DNA from 2 places in the Desulfosporosinus sp. BICA1-9 genome. Region 2 is predicted to be linked to the other one. Evidence: riboswitches for the same ligand, from Rfam matches in the RefSeq annotation. Region 2 holds a riboswitch; the other holds the start of a gene.

Region 1 (10,910 bases), on a different contig from region 2:
CTTGAGGGTGTTATTTGCAGAAACCCCTTGATCGATCGTGACTCTGTGTTGATTTGCGGGGAACATGTGACCTTAGAAGCTGGAACAGGATGTGTTCATACTGCGCCAGGTCATGGAGAAGATGACTTTCTGGTGGGTAAGAAATATGGATTACCCGTCTTATGTCCAGTTGACCATCAAGGGAAATTCACTTCGGAAGCCGGGGTCTATGCTGGTCAAAAAACTGGCAAAGCCAATCCAGTCATTGTGGAAGATCTCAAGACTACGGATAACCTCGTCATTGAGGAGACGATCGAACATAGTTACCCTCACTGTTGGCGTTGCAAGAGCCCGATTATTTTCCGAGCGACGGAACAATGGTTTGCATCTATCGATGGATTTAGGCAAGCAACGTTAGATGAGATCGAGAAGGTGCGCTGGATTCCTGCTTGGGGTAAGGATCGAATCTTTAACATGATTGCCGATCGTGGAGATTGGTGTATTTCTCGGCAAAGGACTTGGGGAGTTCCAATTCCCATCTTCTATTGTGAGGATTGTGGAAAGGTGGTCGTCAATAACCAAACGATCTCCTTTCTGCAGAAGATATTCCGTCAAGAAGGGTCAGACGCTTGGTTTGCACATTCTGCTACGGAACTGTTACCGGATGGGTTTACCTGTGATTGTGGTGGAACTAAATTTCGCAAAGAGACCGATATTATGGACGTCTGGTTTGATTCCGGCACGAGTCATGCTGGGGTCTTAAAACAACGGGATCACCTAGCTTGGCCAGCGGATCTTTATTTAGAAGGTTCGGATCAGCATCGGGGCTGGTTCAATTCCTCATTATCTACGGCAGTGGCGGCTTTCGGTCAGGCACCTTACCGCAACGTACTGACACATGGCTTTGTTGTCGATGAGCAAGGGCGTAAGATGTCTAAATCACTGGGCAACGGTGTAGACCCGCTTAAGGTCGTCCAAGAATTAGGTGCTGATATTTTACGGTTATGGGTTAGTTCAGTCGATTATAAGAATGATGTCGCGGCTTCTCCTAGGATTATGAAGCAAATGTCCGAAGCCTATAGGAAGATTCGTAACACCCTTCGTTTCTTATTGAGCAATCTCAATGACTTTGATCCTGCGAAGGATAAAGTTTCCTATCAGGAACTTCAGGAACTTGACCGTTGGGCTCTGCTTAAGCTCTCTAAAGTGGTTGAACGCGTACTTCAGGGTTATGAAACCTATGAATTTCACTGGGTCTACCATACCATTCATAATTTCTGCACGGTTGAATTAAGTGCCATTTACTTGGACATTGTTAAAGATAGACTCTATGTCGAAGGAAAAACATCCCTTCTTCGCCGTTCCGCACAGACAGTACTATTTGAAGTGCTGGATTCTCTGGTTCGTCTCTTAGCGCCGGTTTTGTCGTTTATAACGGAAGAAATCTGGCCATATATTCCTGGAGAAAAGACCTTGGAAAATATCCAAATGGCAGAAATGCCGAAAGTGAATGCTGAGTGGATGAACGTTACTATGGTGGATACTTGGGATCAAATCTTAGCCTTGCGGACCGACGTCTCTAAAGCCTTGGAAATGGCGCGTCAAGAAAAACTGATCAATCACCCATTAACCGCTCAGGTGGACCTTTATCCGACGGAGGAACAGTATGGTTTCCTACAGCAAGTTCCTAATCTTGCGGAAATTTTCATTGTTTCGGGTTTAACGGTGCATAAACCCCAGGAAAATAGACCGGAAAACGTACAACTAGCAGAAGTTCACGAGGGTTTAGGGATTTTGGTGCAACCGGCTAACGGGGAAAAATGTGAGCGTTGCTGGATGTTCCATGAGGAAGTCGGAAAGGATTCTGATCATCCGACCATTTGCCCGCGTTGTAGTACGGTGGTCAAAAGTCTTTAAATTCCTTTCAGTAATAAAATCCCAGTAGACATAATGGGCGAAATAGCATATTATATTGAATAATAAGTTTAATAACCGAATGAGACTAGCGGGAGAGATCTGATAAATCCAGGCGCCGAAGGAGAAATCCCTTAAAAATCGCTTTTTTAAGGAGCAAACTCTCAGGCAAAAGTACTGCTAGTTGACGGGACTCTGGAGAGTTTCTCATAAAGAGAACACCAAAGGGGAAGCTGGAAACGGCGAATCTCTCAGGTTTAAAGGACAGAGGAAGTGCGATACGCACTTCCTCTGTCCTTTTTTATGGAGTTTTTGGTATCATTTTCATGGGTGATATCAGTTACTAAGTGACACAATATGAGAGATAGCAAATGCTAATGAGCTTTCAGAGCGATGATTCCGACGGTCTGTCGGTACCAGAAAGCGTCACAGTTTTTAAAAAATCTAACTGATCAAAGAAGGAGGAGGTGTTCTACATGGTTGAAGTAAAACGTACCCCACTTTATGAGGAACATACGGCAGGGAAGGCCAAACTGATCGACTTTGGCGGATGGGAAATGCCTGTCCAGTATGCAGGTGTGATAGAAGAACACCATGCAGTGCGGACAAAGGCGGGTCTCTTTGATGTCTCACATATGGGAGAGATTGATGTTCGAGGCAAAGAGGCACTGGCATTTGTTCAAATGTTGATTACTAATGACGCCAGTAAGCTTGAAGATGGGAAAATTCTTTATTCCCCAATGTGTTACCAAAACGGCGGCATTGTAGACGATTTGCTCGTTTATCGCTATAATCTGGAGCGCTTTTTTCTAGTCGTCAATGCTTCAAATGCGGATAAGGATTTTGCCTGGATTAGGGAACAAGCCGAAAAATTTGAGGTTGTCGTTGAGAACGTTTCTGAACAATATGCGCAACTCGCCTTGCAAGGACCTTTAGCAGAAACGATTTTGCAACGTATTACCAAGGCTGATTTAGCGCAGATTAGATATTATACCTTCCTTCATGAAGAAGTTGATGGGGCACCCTGTCTTATTTCTCGCACAGGCTATACTGGAGAAGATGGATTTGAAATCTATGTTGCACCAGAATATAGTCGTCAATTATGGCGGAAAATCTTAGAAACTGGCGCTGCTGAAGGGGTACAACCGATTGGATTGGGAGCCCGTGACACACTGCGCTTCGAAGCTCGACTCCCGTTATATGGCAATGAATTAGGAGCTGAGATAACCCCGCTAGAAGCAGGTCTTGGTATTTTCGTCAAACTAGATAAAGCAACGTTTATTGGCCGCGAGGTGCTCCTTGCTCAAAAGGAAAATGGAGTTCCGCGCAAGCTTGTTGGCCTAGAAATGATTGAGCGAGGAATTGCCCGTTCGCATTATCCACTTCAAAAGAATGGTCAAGAAATTGGCTTTGTCACCTCAGGTTCATTTTCTCCAACTCTTAATAAAAATATAGCTTTGGGTCTGGTTCGTACAGATCTGGCCGTTCTAGGTGAAACTTTAGACGTTATGATTCGAGGAAAGGCTGTGCAGGCAAAGATTATTCCTTCCTTGTTTTATAAACGTGGCAAATAATCGATGCACGAAAGCTCCTGAAGTGAGCATAGGGACGAACGGATGTTTATTTAACCTTAGGGTAAGATAACCAAAATTTGAGGAGGATGATCGTATGAATCCAGTTGAATTAAAGTATAACAAAGACCATGAATATGCCAGAGTGGAAGGGAATGTTGTGACCTTTGGAATCACGGACCATGCACAGGAAAGTCTGGGAGATGTCGTGTTTGTTGAGCTTCCAGATGAAGGCTCGACGGTCACTGTAGGAAAGTCCTATGGTACGGTAGAATCGGTCAAAGCAGTTTCCGATATTACTGCCTCAGTAAGCGGGAAAGTCGTTGGAGTCAACACCTTGGTTATGGATACCCCTGAACTGTTAAATAGTGATCCGTATGGTGAGGGTTGGTTGATTAAAGTCGAAGCCGATGATTTATCTGCTCTAGACAGCATGATGTCTGCTGAGGAATACGAGACGTTTTTAGCACAGGAGGAACATTAGAATGAACTTTGTACCGAATACGGACAGTCAAAAGGCGCGCCTCTTAGCCCGTATTGGGGTTAAGTCAGTCGAGGAACTCTTTGAGGATATTCCTAAAGAAGTTCGCTTACAACGCCCTCTGGCTATTCGTGGAGGGATGTCAGAGCAAGATTTAGTCAAACACGTTAAAGGATTGGCTAATCAAAATAAAACTGTGGAAGAGTTCAGTTCTTACTTGGGAGCTGGGGCTTACGAGCATTATATCCCGAGTTTTATTGACCAGTTATTATTGCGTTCTGAATTTTATACAGCCTATACTCCCTATCAGCCCGAGATTAGTCAAGGGACTCTGCAGGCAATTTATGAATATCAGACCTTAGTGTGTGAACTAACGGGAATGGATGTGGCCAACGCCTCTATGTATGATGGGGCGACCGCTTTAGCGGAAGCCGCTATCATGTCCTGTGATGCGACACGAAGGGACAAAGTACTTGTGCTTCAAACCGTGCATCCTGAGTATCGAGAGGTACTCAAAACTTATCTACGCCCACGGGGCGTGGAACTGGTAGAAATCCCTTTTAAGAATGGTGAGACTGACCGAGCAGCTCTGGAGGCTGCCCTTCAAGAAGATATAGCCGGTGTGCTGGTTCAAAATCCAAATTTCTTTGGCGGCATTGAAAAAGCGGAGGAGATCGTACAGCTTGCCCATGCCAAAGGGGCTTTAGTGGCTATGTCAGTCAATCCAGTTTCCTTAGGTCTGCTTAAATCTCCGGGCGAATGTGGGGCGGATATTGTGGTTGGGGAAGGGCAGCCTTTTGGGAACCCTCTCAATTACGGAGGTCCATATCTAGGTTTTTTGGCTTGCCGGGATAAATTTGTACGGCGGATGCCAGGACGAATTGTTGGTATAACAACCGATAAAAACGGCAAAAGAGGATTTGTTCTAACTCTGCAGGCTCGCGAACAGCATATTCGTCGTGAAAAGGCGACTTCTAATATTTGTTCTAATGAGGCCCTTTGCGCCTTAGCTTTTACCATGCATTTAAGTGCCCTCGGTAAGACCGGACTTAAGGAATTAGCCAATTTGAATTTGCAGAATGCCCATTATGCAGCGCAAGAGATTGCTAAAATTCCAGGAATGAAGCTGGCTTTTTCAGGTCCGTTCTTCCATGAATTTGTGATTGAGACGACGGTTGAACCTGCGCGAGTCAATGCTATGCTTTTGAAAGATCAGATTATTGGCGGACTGGAGCTGGCTCGATTCTATCCGGAATTAGATCGTCACCTGCTATTCTGTGTAACTGAAACTAAGAGTAAAGCAGATATTGACCGGCTCGTGGCCAGATTGGGGGAAATCCAATGAAAGAGTTAGAACCATTAATTTTTGACCTCAGTGCTCATGGGCGAAGTGCGGTCAGTTTACCTTCATGTGATGTACCTGAAGTTCCAGTCGAAACCCTGATACCTAACTCTTTATTACGGCAACAGCAGCCGGAACTCCCAGAACTCTCCGAAATAGACGTGGTCCGCCACTTTACTCACCTTTCGACGTTCAATCATGGTGTGGACACCGGGTTTTATCCTTTAGGATCATGCACTATGAAATATAACCCGAAAGTGAACGAAATGTTGGCTCGTCTGCCCGGCTTTACGGCCCTTCACCCTTATCAGCCAGAAGCCATGACGCAAGGGGCTTTACAGCTGATGGCGGAACTTCAAGAAGACCTCGGTGAATTGACAGGAATGGATGAGTTTACTCTCCAGCCTGCTGCTGGGGCCCATGGGGAAATGACCGGGATATTAATCATCAAAGCTTATCATGACCAGCGTGGAGATCAGAAACGCAAAAAAGTGATTGTCCCAGATTCTGCTCATGGAACGAATCCAGCGACAGCAGCCATGGCTGGATATGAGATTATCCAGATCCCTTCCAGCGAACGTGGTGGAGTTGACCTGGAGGCTTTAAAGAAAGTCCTTAATGATGAAGTTGCTGCTCTAATGTTGACAAATCCTAATACATTGGGACTCTTTGATGAAAATATTTTGAAAATTACGCAATTGGTTCATGACGCAGGTGGTTTATTATATTATGATGGAGCTAATACCAACGCGATTATGGGTATTACCCGTCCTGGAGATATGGGTTTTGATGTGATCCATCTCAATCTGCACAAAACCTTCTCTACCCCTCACGGTGGTGGAGGACCAGGTTCTGGTCCAGTAGGGGTTAAGAAGTTTTTGGCGCCGTTTCTGCCCAAGCCAGTGGTGGTTCGCAGAGAGGATGGAACATTTACCCTGGAAAGTAATAGGCCTCTTTCCATCGGACGGGTTCGCTCATTTTACTCGAATTTCTCGATATTGGTTAGGGCGTATGCTTATATACGTAGCCTTGGTGGCAAAGGGTTGCATACAGCCTCAGAAAATGCAGTTTTGAATGCCAACTATCTCATGAGCATTCTAAAAGAGCATTATTACCTGCCTTTTGATAGAGTTTGTCAACATGAATTTATTATTACCCCGAAAAACCTTAAAGCGACTGGGGTGCATACGTTAGATATTGCCAAGCGCTTATTAGATTATGGCTATCATCCTCCGACCATCTATTTCCCGATCATTGTTGAGGAGGCTATGATGATTGAGCCTACGGAGACAGAGAGCATTGAAACACTGGACGAATTTGCCAGCGTACTGATCAAGATCGCAGAGGAAGCCTCTAGCACTCCAGATCTTGTTAAGAATGCACCTTATACGACGTTAGTAACGCGCTTAGATGAAGTAGGTGCGGTGCGGAAGCCAAACTTGCGTTGGCAGAAAAAGTAAAACCTCATAACTAAAAGCCGCTCTAATTTTAGGGCGGCTTTTTCTAAAAGTAGCGAGAAGGAGAAAGAGATGGAAACTATAGAATTAGAGACTCAGGCCTTGGTTCAACGCGCTTGGGAAGTGCGGAAGAAGCATTTTGCCGATGAAATATGGTTTGACTTTCCTTCTCAAACGGAGAGCATCACACTTACCGGTCAGTCCTGTGCTTTGAATTGTGCACACTGTGGGGGGCACTACCTTAAAGGAATGCGGAACGTTGGAGATGTTCAGATCCAGGATGAATCATGCACTTCGAACTACCCTTTTCGAAGTGCCCTTGTTAGTGGAGGGTGTACTGACGAAGGGAAGGTACCCTTTGCTAAACATCTTGAGTTTCTTCATAAGTTGAAACAGGACGTGCGTTTGAATTTTCATGTTGGATTACTGGAAAAAAAGGAAATCGCTTTGCTAAAAGATTTAGCTGACGTTGTCTCGTTTGATTTTGTTGCCGACCGCGCAACGATTCAGGAGGTTTACGGGCTCCAGCAGGGTCCGGAAGATTACCGCCGTGTTTACCTTGAACTTCGAGAAGTCGTCCGTGTAATTCCCCATTTAACGCTTGGCCTGAGAGGGGGAGAGTGGGGGGGAGAGGAAAGGGCTTTAGATACCCTCCAAGAACTAGGTCTCAGTGGATTAGTTTTTAATGTTTTTATTCCAACGCCTGGAACTCGCTATGCCTCACGTCAGCCCCTGTCTGTGGAGGAGGTTATTCGTTTCTTAGCCAAGGCGAGATTGCGTTTTCCAGACTTGCCCTTAGCCTTAGGTTGTATGCGTCCCAAAGGTGGATATCGCCAAAAATTAGATGAAGCAGCAGTTTCTTTAGGGTTAAACCGACTAGTTATGCCGACACCGGCTGCACGTCGTATCGCCAATGAATTGGGGTTACGAGTAATCCGAGGAGAGGAGTGTTGTGCACTATGACAATCCGTTGTTCTATAGGTACGGCAAATGTGTTAGGTCTAAAGAAGGTTAAAGCGGATGCTTTGCCCACAACCGCTTACCTGATGGTTGGTGAACGTTGTCGATTTGACTGCGCTTTTTGTGCTCAGGCCCGTAATAGCAGCGCTCGTGCTGATCTCCTTTCACGAGTTAGTTGGCCAAAATTTGCAGGGCAAGAGGTTGTTAAAGGGTTGGCTTTTCCCGAGGCCCAAACGGTCTTACAGAGGGTTTGTTTTCAAGTGGTTCAAGACAAGGTCGCTTTGGAGGAAACCAAGCAATGGGTGAAAGTGGTAAGAAATCATTCGGACCTACCTATATGTGTGTCGGCTGGACCGCGAACCCTTGAAGAAGTGCAAGAACTATTGGACCTCGGCGTTGATCATATTAGCATTGCCTTAGACGCTGCGACAGCAGAAATATATGCTCAAACTAAAGATGGATCGTGGGTTGAACGCTTTACATTACTCAGTGAAGCAGCAGAAAGGTTCCCCGGGCATCTAGCGACACACTTGATTGTAGGTCTTGGAGAAAATGAAGAAGAGATGGTTCGCTGTCTTCAAACCCTGTACGATCGAGGAATTACTGTTGCGCTCTTTGCTTTCACGCCAGTCAAAGGGACACGATTGGAGGGGATTAAACCACCAGAAATGGCGCATTATCGTCGGATACAGGTTGCCCACGATCTAATTCGGCAGGGTTTGGCCCGGGTAGATCAATTTCATTTTGGAGAAGGTAAGGTCCTTGATTTTAACCTCAGTATTGATGAACTCCAAAAAACGAGGGGTGGAGAGCCCTTTCAAACCTCTGGTTGCAAGGGTTGTAACCGTCCATATTATAATGAAAAGCCTGGCGAAGAACTTTATAATTATCCTCGGGCTTTGATCCGGGATGAAGTTGAAATAGCTTGGGGATATTTGAGAACGAATGTGGATCAGAATGTGGGGAGGAGAAAGGAGTAATTATGGCAACTTGGCGATATTTTCCTTATGCAGTGTACTCTGGTGCTGAGAATATGGCTATTGATGAGGCGCTCTTACTCTCCATGGCCCATTCGGAAGATCCTCAACCTGTGCTCCGCTTTTACGGGTGGAATCCAGCGACACTTTCTTTGGGGTATGCCCAAAGTTACCATAAAGAGGTGAATGAAGAGGCCTGCCAGGTTGAAGGAATCGATATAGTTCGTCGTCCAACAGGTGGCAGAGCAGTCTTGCACGAATATGAACTAACTTATAGCGTTATTGCCCCAGAGGATAACCCTAATGTTGCGGGGACAGTGGTTCAATCCTACCTGAGAATTAGTCAGGCCTTGCTAAAAGGATTTCGAACCTTAGGGGTTGAGGCAGAAATGGTTGCCAGTGAGGTAAAACAACGGGAACGCTCTGCTGTGTGTTTCGAGTCTCCTTCTTGGTATGAATTAGTGGTCGATGGTCGCAAACTTGTCGGCAGTGCTCAGGTGCGGAAAGAGGGGGTGCTTTTGCAGCATGGGTCAATCCTTCTCCATTTTGATGCAGAGCGCCTCTTTCGATTGCTCAAGTTTCCTAGTGAGGGGGTGGGTCAGAGATTACTGACAGGGTTTAAAGCTAAAGCGTGTGCTTTGGATGAAGTATGGACTCAACCCATTGGGCGTGAAGAGTTAGAATATGAAATTTGTTCCGGATTTCGTGATATTATGGGGATCGAACTTTTGAGGAGTCAATTAACAGATCAAGAAAAGATCTTAATGGAAGAAATGCTCCCTAAATATAGTTCAGAGGCTTGGACAAAAAAGCGCTAAAAAGTAGTTCGCGATTTTTCGAACAACTTGCAGGATTTACGACAAAAAAGTTGAATATAGAAAATTGGATGATAGTGACATTAGCAAGTCCAGAATTGTGCTGTAATTCACAATTTTTTGAATGGGGGTGATCGCATGCAGATTGAAGTCTTACCGAGTGCCGGTTCTCCACGGATACCCTATTTGGAGGACAAATTAGTAATCGTGATTGATGTTTTAAGGGCAACAAGCACTATTGTAACTGCTTTAGCTAATGGATGCCAAGCAATTGTACCAGTGCTTACTTCGGAAGAGGCTTTGGAAAAACGCTTAACACTCCCCGGATCATTATTGGGAGGGGAACGTGATTCGCTGATTATTGAAGGGTTTGATCTAGGTAATTCACCCTTTGACTATGTTCCGGAAAAAGTGGGGGGCAGAAGAGTCATAATGACAACCACGAACGGTACTCGTGCAATACGAGATTCAATCGCTGCGCCCATGATCTGGATGGCTTCTTTTGTAAATATGCAGAGTATAGTTTTGGCGATTTTACGGGAATTTGAAAGAAATGATAAACTTCAAGGGATTGTTGTGATTTGTGCAGGTACGGAAGAACGGTTTGATCTTCCGGACATACTTTGTGCGGGAATGTTCATTGATGCCTTGGGATCAAATGTAATTCTCAATGATTTGGGTGAAGCGGCGCGTATGTTATATCAATGTTCAGAGGATCATCTTACTGACAAGATCCGTAGCTCGGTGCACGGAAAAAAGCTCATTTCCTTAGGTTTTGAACGAGATTTAGTTTATTGTTCTACACCTAATATTTTGCCGATTGTGCCAGTGTTTCAAGATGGTGAAATAGTGTGGTTAACGTAGTTTCTATATCCCGTAAGTAATTTGCGGGATTTTTATTTTCGTAAATTTTTCGAACCACAGTCATATCATGAGTGTATAATAAAATTCAAGATAAGGATGTTAAGACTTTGAAATAAACATAGAACTAAGTGTGTATACCCTGCAGAATATTTAAAATATTGGTTTATTCGACAAAATTTTGATACAGTTATGTCGTTTTTGTTTAAAATAGAGTATAATAGCTGAAATAGAATGGTTTAAGCTTGAACAATATTTTAGGCACAGTTTGAAAGGGTATACTATTTTATAGGGAGGTTGTATGAACTCTATGGGAATTTTTAAAGCACCTGTAGGCATTTCTAATCGACATATACATTTGTCCGAAGAACATATTGAAGCTCTTTTTGGAGCGGGGTATACTTTGACTAAAACAAAAGACCTAAGCCAACCTGGTCAGTTTGCCTGCGAAGAGACGATAACTCTGATCGGACCAAAAGGGTCGATCACCGGAGTCCGTGTTTTGGGACCTGCAAGGAAAGTATCTCAAGTAGAGCTCACTGAGACAGATAGG
Region 2 (10,910 bases):
CCTGGAGGGTCAAAACATACCCGGTCTTGCCGTTATGATCAGTAGTTGCTCCAACGATCCGTCCCGGCATACGTCGGGTAAATTTCTCACGACAAGCCAGAAACCCGAGATTGGGACCACCGTAATTTAGGGGATTACCAAAAACTTGTCCTTCGCCTACTACAATGTCAGCACCCAATTCCCCTGGAGATTTCAACAATCCCAGAGCTACCGGATTCGTGACGAAGACTAAGAGCGCGCCCAAAGAATGTGCCATATCAGCTATCCGTACATAGTCTTCAACACTTCCGAAAAAGTTTGGATATTGGATGATAACGCAGGCAATTTCTTTATTAAGAGTATTACCCAAAGCGTCATAATCGATGACGCCATCAGAGTACTCGATATCTTCGATCTTGACACCACGAGGTTCGAGATAGGTCTGTAAGACCTCTCTATACTCCGGATGAACAGTCTTCGCAACAAGAACTTTGTCGCGGCGAGTTGCATCGCAACTCATCAAAGCTGCTTCAGCCATTGCCGTCGCCCCGTCATACATTGAAGCATTCGATGCATCCATACCTGTCAATTCACAAACCAAGCTTTGATACTCATAGATCGCCTGAAGAGTTCCTTGACTGATTTCCGGCTGGTATGGAGTATAGGCCGTATAAAATTCCTGACGAAGGAGTAATTGATCGACAAATGACGGAATGTAGTGCTCATAAGCACCTGCACCCAAAAAGGAGGTGTACTGCTCTAAACTGCTGTTCTTTGCAGCCAAGGCTTTGACATGTTTGACCAATTCCTGTTCGGACATTCCACCTTGAATATTAAGAGGGCGGTACAAACGTACACTCTCTGGCACATCTTGAAACAGTTCTTCTATATCATTGACACCGATGCGGGCCAATAACTGTTCCTGTTGGCTAGCCGTATTGGGTACATAGTTCATTTTAATGCTCCTCCTCGGCCACAAAGGTTTCATATTCGGAGACGCTCATCATGGATTCCAATTCGGAAAGATCTTCTGCTTCAATTTTGATTAACCAGCCCTCACCATAGGGATCATTATTCAACGTATCCGGAGCATCGATTACAGCCTCATTGATTTCAATGACTTTTCCGCTGACTGCTGCAACAACATCAGAGACCGCTTTAACAGACTCAATTGTACCATACGCTTCACCAGCGCTTACTGTTGCCCTGATTTCTGGCAGTTCGACAAAGACAACATCTCCTAAACTTGTTTGAGCATGATCAGTAATTCCGGATGTAATAATATTTCCTTCAGCCTTTGCCCACTCGTGGGTTTTGCTATATTTGATATCGGTTGGATTCATGAATAATTCCCCCTAATTGTATTTATTGTTTAAATTTCATAATATTTAGATTCTAATTCAATTGGAGTTACTTGGCTCTCTTATAGAATAGCGAAGGGATAATTTGAGCTATTACGGGTTTGTTCCGAATGATAACATCCAGAGTTGCCCCTATCTCAGCTAGGTCTGCACGAATCAAGCCAAGGGCAATATTTTTGTTTAAGGTTGGCGAGAAAGAACCTGAGGTTATGAAACCCACTTCATCTCCATCTTTCTGTAGCAGATAATGGGAACGAGCAATCCCACGTTCGATCATTTCAAGGCCTACAAGCTTACGGGGAATGCCTTTTTCCTTTTGTTGGACCAGCGCTTCTTTACCAATGAAATTCTCTTTGTTAAGCTTTACGAAAATACCAATTCCTACTTCTAAGGGGGAGATTTCAGGTCCTAACTCGTTACCGTAAAGCGGTAACCGTGCTTCAAAACGAAGGGTATCACGAGCCCCGAGTCCAATGGGTTGAACGCCTTCGGGAGCGCCGACTTCAAGAATCTTGCGCCAAAGATCGGATGCTTTATCTGGTGCGATATAGATCTCGAAACCGTCTTCACCAGTATAACCTGTACGAGAAACAAGGCAGGGTACTCCGTTCACTTCCCCATGCATAAACCAATAGTATTTAATCTCCTTTAGATCGATGGGTGTTAACTTTTGCAGAATTTGTTCAGCAAAGGGGCCTTGTAACGCCAGTTGCGCGACTTGGTCTGATACATTCTCCACCTGGACTGAATAGCCTTGTATTTGTTCCAGCATCCAAGCATAGTCTTTATCCGTATTTGAAGCGTTAACTACAATATAGAAATGCTCTGCTCTATAACGATAGACTAAAAGATCATCGACGATTCCACCATTCGGATAGCACATAGGAGAATAAAGAATCTGTCCATCCTGAATTTGGGTTACGTCATTTGTAATGAGGTTTTGAACGAAAGCAAGCGCATCTTTCCCTGTAACATCAATTTCACCCATATGGGAAACATCGAAAAGGCCGACCTTTGACCTCACTGTATTGTGTTCTTCGATGACCCCGGCATACTGCACAGGCATTTCCCAGCCGCCAAAGTCAATAATCTTAGCATTTGCTTGGACATGGGCTTCATACAAGGGTGTTCTTAGTGTTGTCAAGATTGCACCTCCTAAAAATTCTGTAATCTTTATCAAGCGGTGTCGTTTCGTCGATCCTCAAGTTCCTTTGCCAATCGACAACCGGTGGGTGTAACTGCTAATCCCCCTAGGGCTGTCTCCTTTAGGGTAACGGGCATCGATTGCCCAATTTGGTACATGGCTAGTATTACTTCATCAACTGGGATTACACTTTTAATACCGGCAAGCGCCAAGTCAATAGCTACGAGTGCATTAGCAGCACCTGCTGCATTTCTTTTCACACAAGGGACTTCTACCAAACCAGCAACCGGATCACAGACAAGCCCTAAAATGTTCTTCAGAGCGATGGCACAGGCGTGACCGCATTGTTCAGGTGTGCCCCCGGCCATTTCCACCACTGCAGCAGCAGCCATTCCTGAAGCGCTGCCGCATTCCGCTTGGCACCCCCCGGCAGCACCGGAAATCCCTGCATTTTTGGCTATAACTATGCCCACTCCAGACGCTGTAAAAAGCGCATTAACGAGGTCTTCTTCAGAAGAATTTAGTTTTTCGGCGACCGTTAACAAAACTCCTGGTAATATGCCGCAAGAACCAGCCGTCGGAGCCGCTACAATACGACCCATGGCAGCATTGACCTCGGCTATAGCTATTGCCTTCAGTATTGCCCCATCTAATACTTGCCCACCTAAGAGTTTACTTTTTGCCATTGCCTCCTGAAGTAGTTGGGAATCCCCGCCTACCATGCCGCTAAACGACTTGTTAATTTGACTCAGTCCTTTTCCTAAGGACTCCCTCATTACCCCTAACCGTTCCTGCATCTTTCGGTACAATTCCGTTTGGGACTGACCTAAAACCTCAGCTTGATCCTCCAAAATTATCGCAGACAAACGTTTACCTTCTAAGGTAGACTTTTCGATTAACTCTTGAATACTCGTATAGGAGATCATTTTTGCCCTCGCTTTCCAATTAAAGAGGTTTAACTAAGGTCACAGATAATAGGGTTGATATTGTATTTAAAGTCTCCATCGTTTCCCGGTCGCACTCCTCATCCGTTTCAATAACCATCATAGCTTGTAAACCAAGTCGTTCTCGGGTAACGTACATTTGGGCTATGTTAATACCCTTTCCGGCCAAAACTCCAACAACCGCTCCGACAGTACCCGGCCGATCAAGATGAGGAATAATCAGGGTGTGAAATTGTCCACTAAAATTAACTGAGAAACCCAATACGTTAATTACCTTGATATTGCCGCCGCCGACAGAAGAAGCTACCACAGAAATTGGTTTTCCCGAAACACCGCTGGAAATAATCTTAGCAGTATTGGGGTGAACCTCCCCTAAATTCGATTTATGAAAAGTTACCTGGATGCCTACTTTGGCCGCAATAGCTACAGCTTCCCTGATTCGTTCATCATCGGTAGAGAAGCCCAACAAGCCCCCGACGATAGCGCGGTCCGTACCGTGGCCCAAGTATGTTTCGGCGAAGGAACCGTGCAGGTATACATCCGCTTTTACGATCTGCTCTCCTAATACGATTCTGGCAATTTTTCCAATCCTGACAGCACCCGCGGTATGGGAACTGGATGGCCCTATCATCACTGGACCCAGGATGTCAAATACGTTCATCAGATACCCCTCCAGACCAAGACTATGATAATCCATTAACGGTATAAGGGATATTTAGCACAAATATCTTTAACCGTATGTTTTAATATTTCTTTGTTAGTTACAAAATCCTCGGATAAAGCTACGTCAACAATCTCAGCAATAGCGTGCATTTCCGGTTCCTTAAACCCTCTAGTAGTTGCTGCAGGAGTACCGATGCGCAAACCACTGGTAACAAAAGGACTCTGCGGATCGAAGGGAATAGTATTCTTGTTTACAGTGATTCCAATCTCGTCTAATCTATGCTCACCTTCCTGACCAGTTAGCTGTCTATTGCGCAGATCCACCAGCATTAAATGGGTATCTGTTCCACCAGAAACCAGATGGAAACCACGTTCCCGTAGGGAATTAGCCAAGAAAGCGGCATTATTAATGACCTGTTTTTGGTATTCCGTAAATTCAGGTTTTAACGCTTCTCCCAATGCTACTGCTTTAGCTGCTATCACATGCATCAGCGGCCCTCCCTGGATTCCCGGGAAAACGGATTTATCAATAGCTTTGGCATATTCCTCCTTGCACATGATTATTCCACCTCGGGGTCCTCTTAAGGTTTTATGAGTAGTGCTGGTAACAAAATCTGCATATGGAACTGGATTGACATGCAAACCAGTAGCCACTAATCCCGCAATGTGAGCCATATCAACCATCAACAATGCGTCAACTTCGTCGGCAATTTCTTTAAACCTTTTGAAATCCAAAGCCCTGGGGTAAGCGCTCATTCCAGCTACAATCATTTTCGGTTGATATTCTTTGGCCCGTTGGGCAATTTTATCATAATCCAAAGTTTGGGTTTCCACTTCGACTCCATACGAATCAAATTGAAAATAAGTACCGGAAATATTTACCGGACTGCCGTGGGTCAGATGTCCACCATGGGAAAGATTAAGTCCCATTACCTTGTCTCCGGGTTTAAGAACAGCAAAATATACCGCAGTATTGGCCTGAGCACCCGAGTGAGGTTGAACATTTACATGTTCGGCATCAAATAATGCTTTTGCCCGCTCAATGGCGATGCTTTCCACAATGTCTACATATTCACACCCACCATAATAACGTTTACCCGGATAACCCTCGGCGTATTTGTTCGTTAAAACGCTTCCTTGAGCCTCCATTACCATCGGAGAAACGAAATTTTCCGAGGCAATGAGTTCAATCTTTTCATTTTGTCGATTAAGTTCAAGTTCAATAGCCCTGGCTACCTCGGGATCGTGGTTAATTAATTTAGTCAATTTCTTTTCCTCCTTGTGCTATGCAGGTCAAAGGGAATAGGATTTACATTCAGGATCAGGTTCGATTAATTTTGTCATGGCATTCCTCCTTGAAAATTGACTATAATAAAAAGACAGAAGCATACAACAGCATAGTTAGCTGCCATACTTCTGTCCTTTTACCTGAGAGTTTACTTGAAAGTCAAGTTGCTCCTTTGGTGGCCCGCCTTTGGCAGGCACTCTCCAGAATCCCGTCCGCCGAAAGTACATTTGCCTGAGATCTTCAGCACTTCTTCAGTCTAAAGAAGTCCCTTATGCCTTCGGCGTCCCCAGCTCAAGTTAAACAACGTGGGGAACTCTCCTATCGTCTTCATCCGGTCGTATTATATTAGTTCTATTTCCCTACTTGAGAAAACTCTAACTGATCAGCTATGATGGAGTTAAGACTTCCATCTGAACTAAGTCTTTCTCTATGACATAATTTTATTGTGTTTACTTATGACATTCAACGTAAAAACTTTCATTATTTTATGAAATCAGTGAATATTTTTCTATTCTTCTAATAGTTACCGTACTTAGACTGAAGTCGGCCTGTACTTGAGGATCCTGCTTAAAACTAATTTATTTGTGCTTAATTTTTTGATTATTTAAAAACTCAACAGCTTAAGTAAAATTTCCAGCTTCAATCTATTCATAGGGTTCTCTAGGTTGAAGTTAATCAAATTATTTATATCGTCTATTCTCTTTCGAACAGTATTAATGTGTATGAAAAGTTGCTTTGCTGTAAGACTATAGTTCATTTTGCAATCCAGATAGGTTTTCAATGTTCCTACTAACTCCCTATGGTCATCCTTTTTAATTAAATTATTTATGTCCTTTAGCATTATTTCTAGCTCATCTTCCTTGATGTCTATCCAAGCAAAAACTCCTAGCCCCGAGTAAGTGAGGTAATCCTCATGTGGATATAAAAGTCTACCAATTCTTATAGTCTGTACACATCTAGAATAGTTTCTCTTTATTTCAAATATTGTATCGCTAATATCCGAGATACCAAACACTAGCCTTATATTCTTTATTATATTTTCTAAACTTTTCTGTATTTCCTTAGAAGCTTTCCTGATTAACTCCAAGCTTTTTCCAGCTGAAATTCTATCATTGATTGGAAATAGAAAAACACAGCTGCTTTCATCGATTATAGCCATTCTAGCTCTCACCTGACTAATACTTTTATTGACAGTATCCTTAATCACGTCCTTGTAGCTTGATAGAATAACCTCTTTGTTTATTTGCTTCATTAAAAGTAAATGATAGTTCACGTTTATATCTATACCAAAGTCAATGGCACTTTTAGCTAAAATTTCATTATTTGACAAGCTCCCTGATATAACTTCTGTCACAAATTTTTCAAAACCTACGTCCCCAATGCTCTGAGCAACTAGTATTTGCTCATATAAGGATTGAAGTAATAAAAATCCAATGCGTAAAGCGAATTGATCATAATAGTCTATAAGCCCTGTAGCTTCAACCACTACAAAGTAAGCCTTGCTCTTGTCTCCAACCGCAATAGGTACAGTAATCCAACTATAAGGTTTGTCGTACTTATCATCATGGAACTTATATCTAATCATTTTAAGGTTGTCACATAGTATTTCTTCGGTGAAATGGAATGAAGGACTCCAAAAATCTTCTATTTTTAGGTCACCGGCTAGCCTTAAAAATGCAGGAGAGCTATAATATGCCTTTTCACTTGATAAATCATAGAGCATGGCCGGAAACTTCATTTCTTTTTCTATCTGAGACAGTATTTTCTTTATCTTTCTGACTTGATAGGATAAATCGGAAAAGCTCCTCGGATTTATATTGCCAATGTTAAATTGCCTTATGTTTTTGTTCATTACAAGTACATTTAGCTGATTCATCATACCCATCCATGAAGGATCTGGCGGAATAATGATGAGGGGTATATCATAATCATCAAAGGCTGCTATTATATGGTCTGGGATGTTTTTTAGGAATCTTAGCTTTATTCCTAGTCCTGACGTTTCCTTAAATTTGTCTGTCTTTATGTAGTCCTCAAACAATCCTGGATTTTGTTGAAATATATAACCCGAAGATATGACCAGTTCTCTACCCTTTGTCCAGTTAAATCCATCCGGAGCGTCTAGTATCGCTAAGCCCTGTATCTGTTTATCTAAGCCTCCATGACCTGCAATTACCTTAAAGTCTTTGAAGAACTGTGATTTTAAAATTTCTCTAAGAGATATACCCATGTTCTCACCTACTCTCTACTATGGATATTTAATTAATCATTAACTGTGATAAATGTGTCTCAGAAGCGGAGAAGGAAAAGAAGCTAACTTTTCCCCATGTTAACCAGTTGTTCTGCCATTCGTGCAATTTGCCCCAGGGCCTGAGTCAATTCTTGCGAGGCAATGGCCTGAGCATCGGTTACAACTTCAAGTTGTTCAACCGCCTCAACAAGCTTATATACTGAATCTTTTACTTCTCGTAGGTCATGTTCGATTTCCTGCGTAGAATCCTTAGTCGACTCAGCCAGTTTTCGAACCTCGTTAGCAACAACCGCAAAACCTCTTCCCTGTTCGCCGGCTCGAGCAGCCTCGATTGAAGCATTTAGGCCAAGAATGTTACTTTGAATAGAAATCTTCCGTATTTTATCAGTCACTGTATTTGTGTGCTCAACTTCCGCAAAGACTTTAACAGTTTCTTCATTCATGCTTCTAACTGTGGCAGCAAGCTCCTCGGAACCGGAGGACATGCTTTCGGCTGAAGCTGAGAGTTCCTCGACTGCTGCAAGAATTTCTTGTCCTGTAATGGTTAAAGCATCGTACTTTGCAGTTGAGATGGTGACTACAATTGAGCCTACAATTTGGCTATTTTCACGGATTGGAAGTGCAATTCCAATATATGGAGTACCCAATACTTCTTTTGGAACACGCTTTATGACTCGTTTGCCTTTTAAAATGGATTCTTCTGCCACACCCCCTTTGGGCAACAGGTCACCCACACTTACTCGAAGGTTTAAGCTTGGGGTTGGATACCATGCGAGAACTTTTTCGGTGTCAAGAACACTTACAGCGACTTCATCATCGTAAAGAAGCTGCATTTCGGTAGCAACATCTAACATCGATTCAAGTTTCATCGACGTTCCTCCAATCATTCTATAATGTATGACACTTATATGGAACTACACTAGCGAAGAAAACAATTGTATTATTCCATATTTACGCAAACCTATTCACGAAACACAAAGACACTAGGCCCTTTCGGACCTAATGCTTTTGTATCATTTTTGTAAGCTTCTTATTTTCTATTTTCTATTTTCTATTTTCTGGTCTATTGTTGAATTCTGCTTTGGCAACTGCTACTAAGCTTGGGTCGTTTAATAGGTCGTACATCATACCTGATAAAATCTCTGCTGCATAGACCATACCTTTCATTCCTATGGAAGCGCCTGATGATGAGGTTGCTTGCCATGAGTGAGCTGCCACTCCTAGTGGCCAGCAAGCTGTGAGGAATAAGTTCATTGGCATTATCCAAGATACGTCTCCACTATCTGAAGAGCCTGCAACTACAACTGAATTTGCATTTTCCTTTTCGAGTACTCCTTGGTGGATATATGTTTTTCCTTTGCTACCTGATGACATAAATTTCTTTATTTCGCCTTCCACTGTTTTTGGGTCTAGGGTTTCTTGGAGAGCTTTTGCAAATACTAGCTCATCCTCAGTATATTTCGGGACACCTATTTCTACCATGTTTTTATGAGTTAGGTCAAATAGTACTCTATTCGGTAGCATCTCATAACAACCACTGATTATCTCGTAATCAACTGTTGTTTCAGTCATCATTGCTGCACCCTTTGCCACCTTGAATAGTCTCTCAGTTATTTCTTCTACGTCCTTTCTAAAAGGTGCTCTTACGTAGTACCATGATTCTGCTTCCTTTGGAATAATGTTTGGCGCTCCACCTGCATTTGTTATAGTGTAGTGGATGCGAGCCTTGTCAATGACATGCTCTCTTAGATAGTTAGCTCCAACATTCATAAGCTCAACTGCATCAAGAGCACTTCTCCCCACCTCAGGCGATTGTCCTGCATGAGAGGATATACCATGGAACTTAAACTTAATTGAGTTATTGGCTAAAAACGCATTCTCTAAAGCAGTGTTGGCATTCATTGGATGCCAGCTTAAAGCAAGGTCACAGCCATCGAAGGCACCCTTTTTTATCATCTTCACCTTACCTGCTAGGGTTTCTTCTTCGGGACACCCGTAAAACCTGATTGTACCACTCATCTTCGTTTCTTCTATATATTTCTTTATTGCCAGTACTGCACCCAGTGCCGCTCCTCCCAGGAGATTGTGCCCGCAGCCATGTCCCGGACCATTGTTATCCACTGAATTAAATTTTGTATCTACAGATTGAGATAACCCTGGTAGTGCATCATATTCCCCTAGCACTGCTATGACAGGTGAACCGCTGCCATACTCTGCTATGAATGCATGCTCCATTCCTGTTATTTCTTTTATTTCAAAACCATGGACTTTTAGTACATTTCTAAATAAATCTGCTGACTCTTTTTCTTTTTCTGAAATTTCTGGGTTGCTCCATACCTTAAGACTTAAATCCTGGACTTCATCCTTTATGATATTCAGATAGTTCAATACATCATTTTTTTCCATTAGCTTTAGTCTCCCTTATTTACCGGATTTACTTTTCTGCAACGCTGTAGCGATAGCTATGGTGCCAAATACTGCTCCTAACGTAACGATATAGCTTGGTCTGCCTGGCAAGAAACTAAATACTCCTGCCTTTAAAGCAAACGTTAATGCTAAGCCTATGCCAAGGGCAATTGGGGCTAGATTTAACTTCATGAGTGCAAATTGGATGAATATGGCTCCAAATAACGACGGTAATAAGTAATTAAAGGCAGCCACTACCTCTGGGGATAACTTCGATAAAATGACAGTTCCTGCAAATACTCCAACTGCTAAAATTACAATATTAACAATAACCGATACCGCCATGCCAAGAGTTGCTACAATGGCACCTTCCTTACTTCCGGGATCTACTCCTGCTACTTTTTGAGATACTGCTGCAGCAGGCACTCTAAGATTTGAAATATTTCCTGTGATAAATGCCATATAGGTTCCTGCTACACCAATGATTGGAAAATAGGACATTGGTTCTATAATCCAAAAGATACCTACTGCGCTTGCTATGGCTATAAAGGCAGTAATGATTGCGCTAAACGGCGGAACAATATCAAAGACGACGAGCAGAACCAGAGCTGGTCCAAAAGATGCCAGTACCCCTAGCCAATTCGTGATCTTACCCCATTTATTTATATAAGGTAAATAGTCACTCTCGAATATATCATTGTTTTTATCCATCATAGTAACCTCCTTTGTTTTTGTTGATTTAAAATACGACTGCTACTAACATTCCACCAAACAAAGCAATTGCCAAAACCCATTCCTTCAGCCATTTAATATTATTTTTATCAGCTAAAGGGGATAATACCAGCATGATGGCTCCCCCTGCCACTGCCGCTATAGT

What was found. A riboswitch is a leader RNA that binds a small molecule or an ion and turns the genes downstream of it on or off. The one in region 2 is predicted to bind glycine.
Region 1: it holds a riboswitch for glycine, as region 2 does, so the genes downstream of both, gcvT (glycine cleavage system aminomethyltransferase GcvT) here and glyA (serine hydroxymethyltransferase) in region 2, are expected to answer to the same signal.

The regions. Positions count from the first base shown of each region.
Region 1 covers NZ_JUEE01000244.1:43,240-54,149, forward strand. Annotated here, with positions in the region: gene ileS (isoleucine--tRNA ligase) at 1-1,896, shown strand, start outside; glycine riboswitch at 1,976-2,083, shown strand; gene gcvT (glycine cleavage system aminomethyltransferase GcvT) at 2,370-3,467, shown strand; gene gcvH (glycine cleavage system protein GcvH) at 3,562-3,948, shown strand; gene gcvPA (aminomethyl-transferring glycine dehydrogenase subunit GcvPA) at 3,950-5,290, shown strand; gene gcvPB (aminomethyl-transferring glycine dehydrogenase subunit GcvPB) at 5,287-6,747, shown strand; gene JL57_RS30125 (radical SAM protein) at 6,817-7,707, shown strand; gene JL57_RS30130 (radical SAM protein) at 7,704-8,684, shown strand; gene JL57_RS30135 (biotin/lipoate A/B protein ligase family protein) at 8,687-9,499, shown strand; gene JL57_RS30140 (2-phosphosulfolactate phosphatase) at 9,635-10,360, shown strand; gene JL57_RS30145 (phosphate propanoyltransferase) at 10,668-10,910, shown strand, end outside.
Region 2 covers NZ_JUEE01000044.1:44,098-55,007, reverse strand. Annotated here, with positions in the region: gene gcvPA (aminomethyl-transferring glycine dehydrogenase subunit GcvPA) at 1-934, opposite strand, end outside; gene gcvH (glycine cleavage system protein GcvH) at 936-1,322, opposite strand; gene gcvT (glycine cleavage system aminomethyltransferase GcvT) at 1,390-2,484, opposite strand; gene sdaAA (L-serine ammonia-lyase, iron-sulfur-dependent, subunit alpha) at 2,517-3,410, opposite strand; gene sdaAB (L-serine ammonia-lyase, iron-sulfur-dependent subunit beta) at 3,430-4,089, opposite strand; gene glyA (serine hydroxymethyltransferase) at 4,125-5,357, opposite strand; glycine riboswitch at 5,498-5,593, opposite strand; gene JL57_RS05670 (PucR family transcriptional regulator) at 5,984-7,606, opposite strand; gene JL57_RS05665 (methyl-accepting chemotaxis protein) at 7,690-8,496, opposite strand; gene JL57_RS05660 (amidohydrolase) at 8,672-10,033, opposite strand; gene JL57_RS05655 (hypothetical protein) at 10,049-10,747, opposite strand; gene JL57_RS05650 (DUF5058 family protein) at 10,773-10,910, opposite strand, start outside.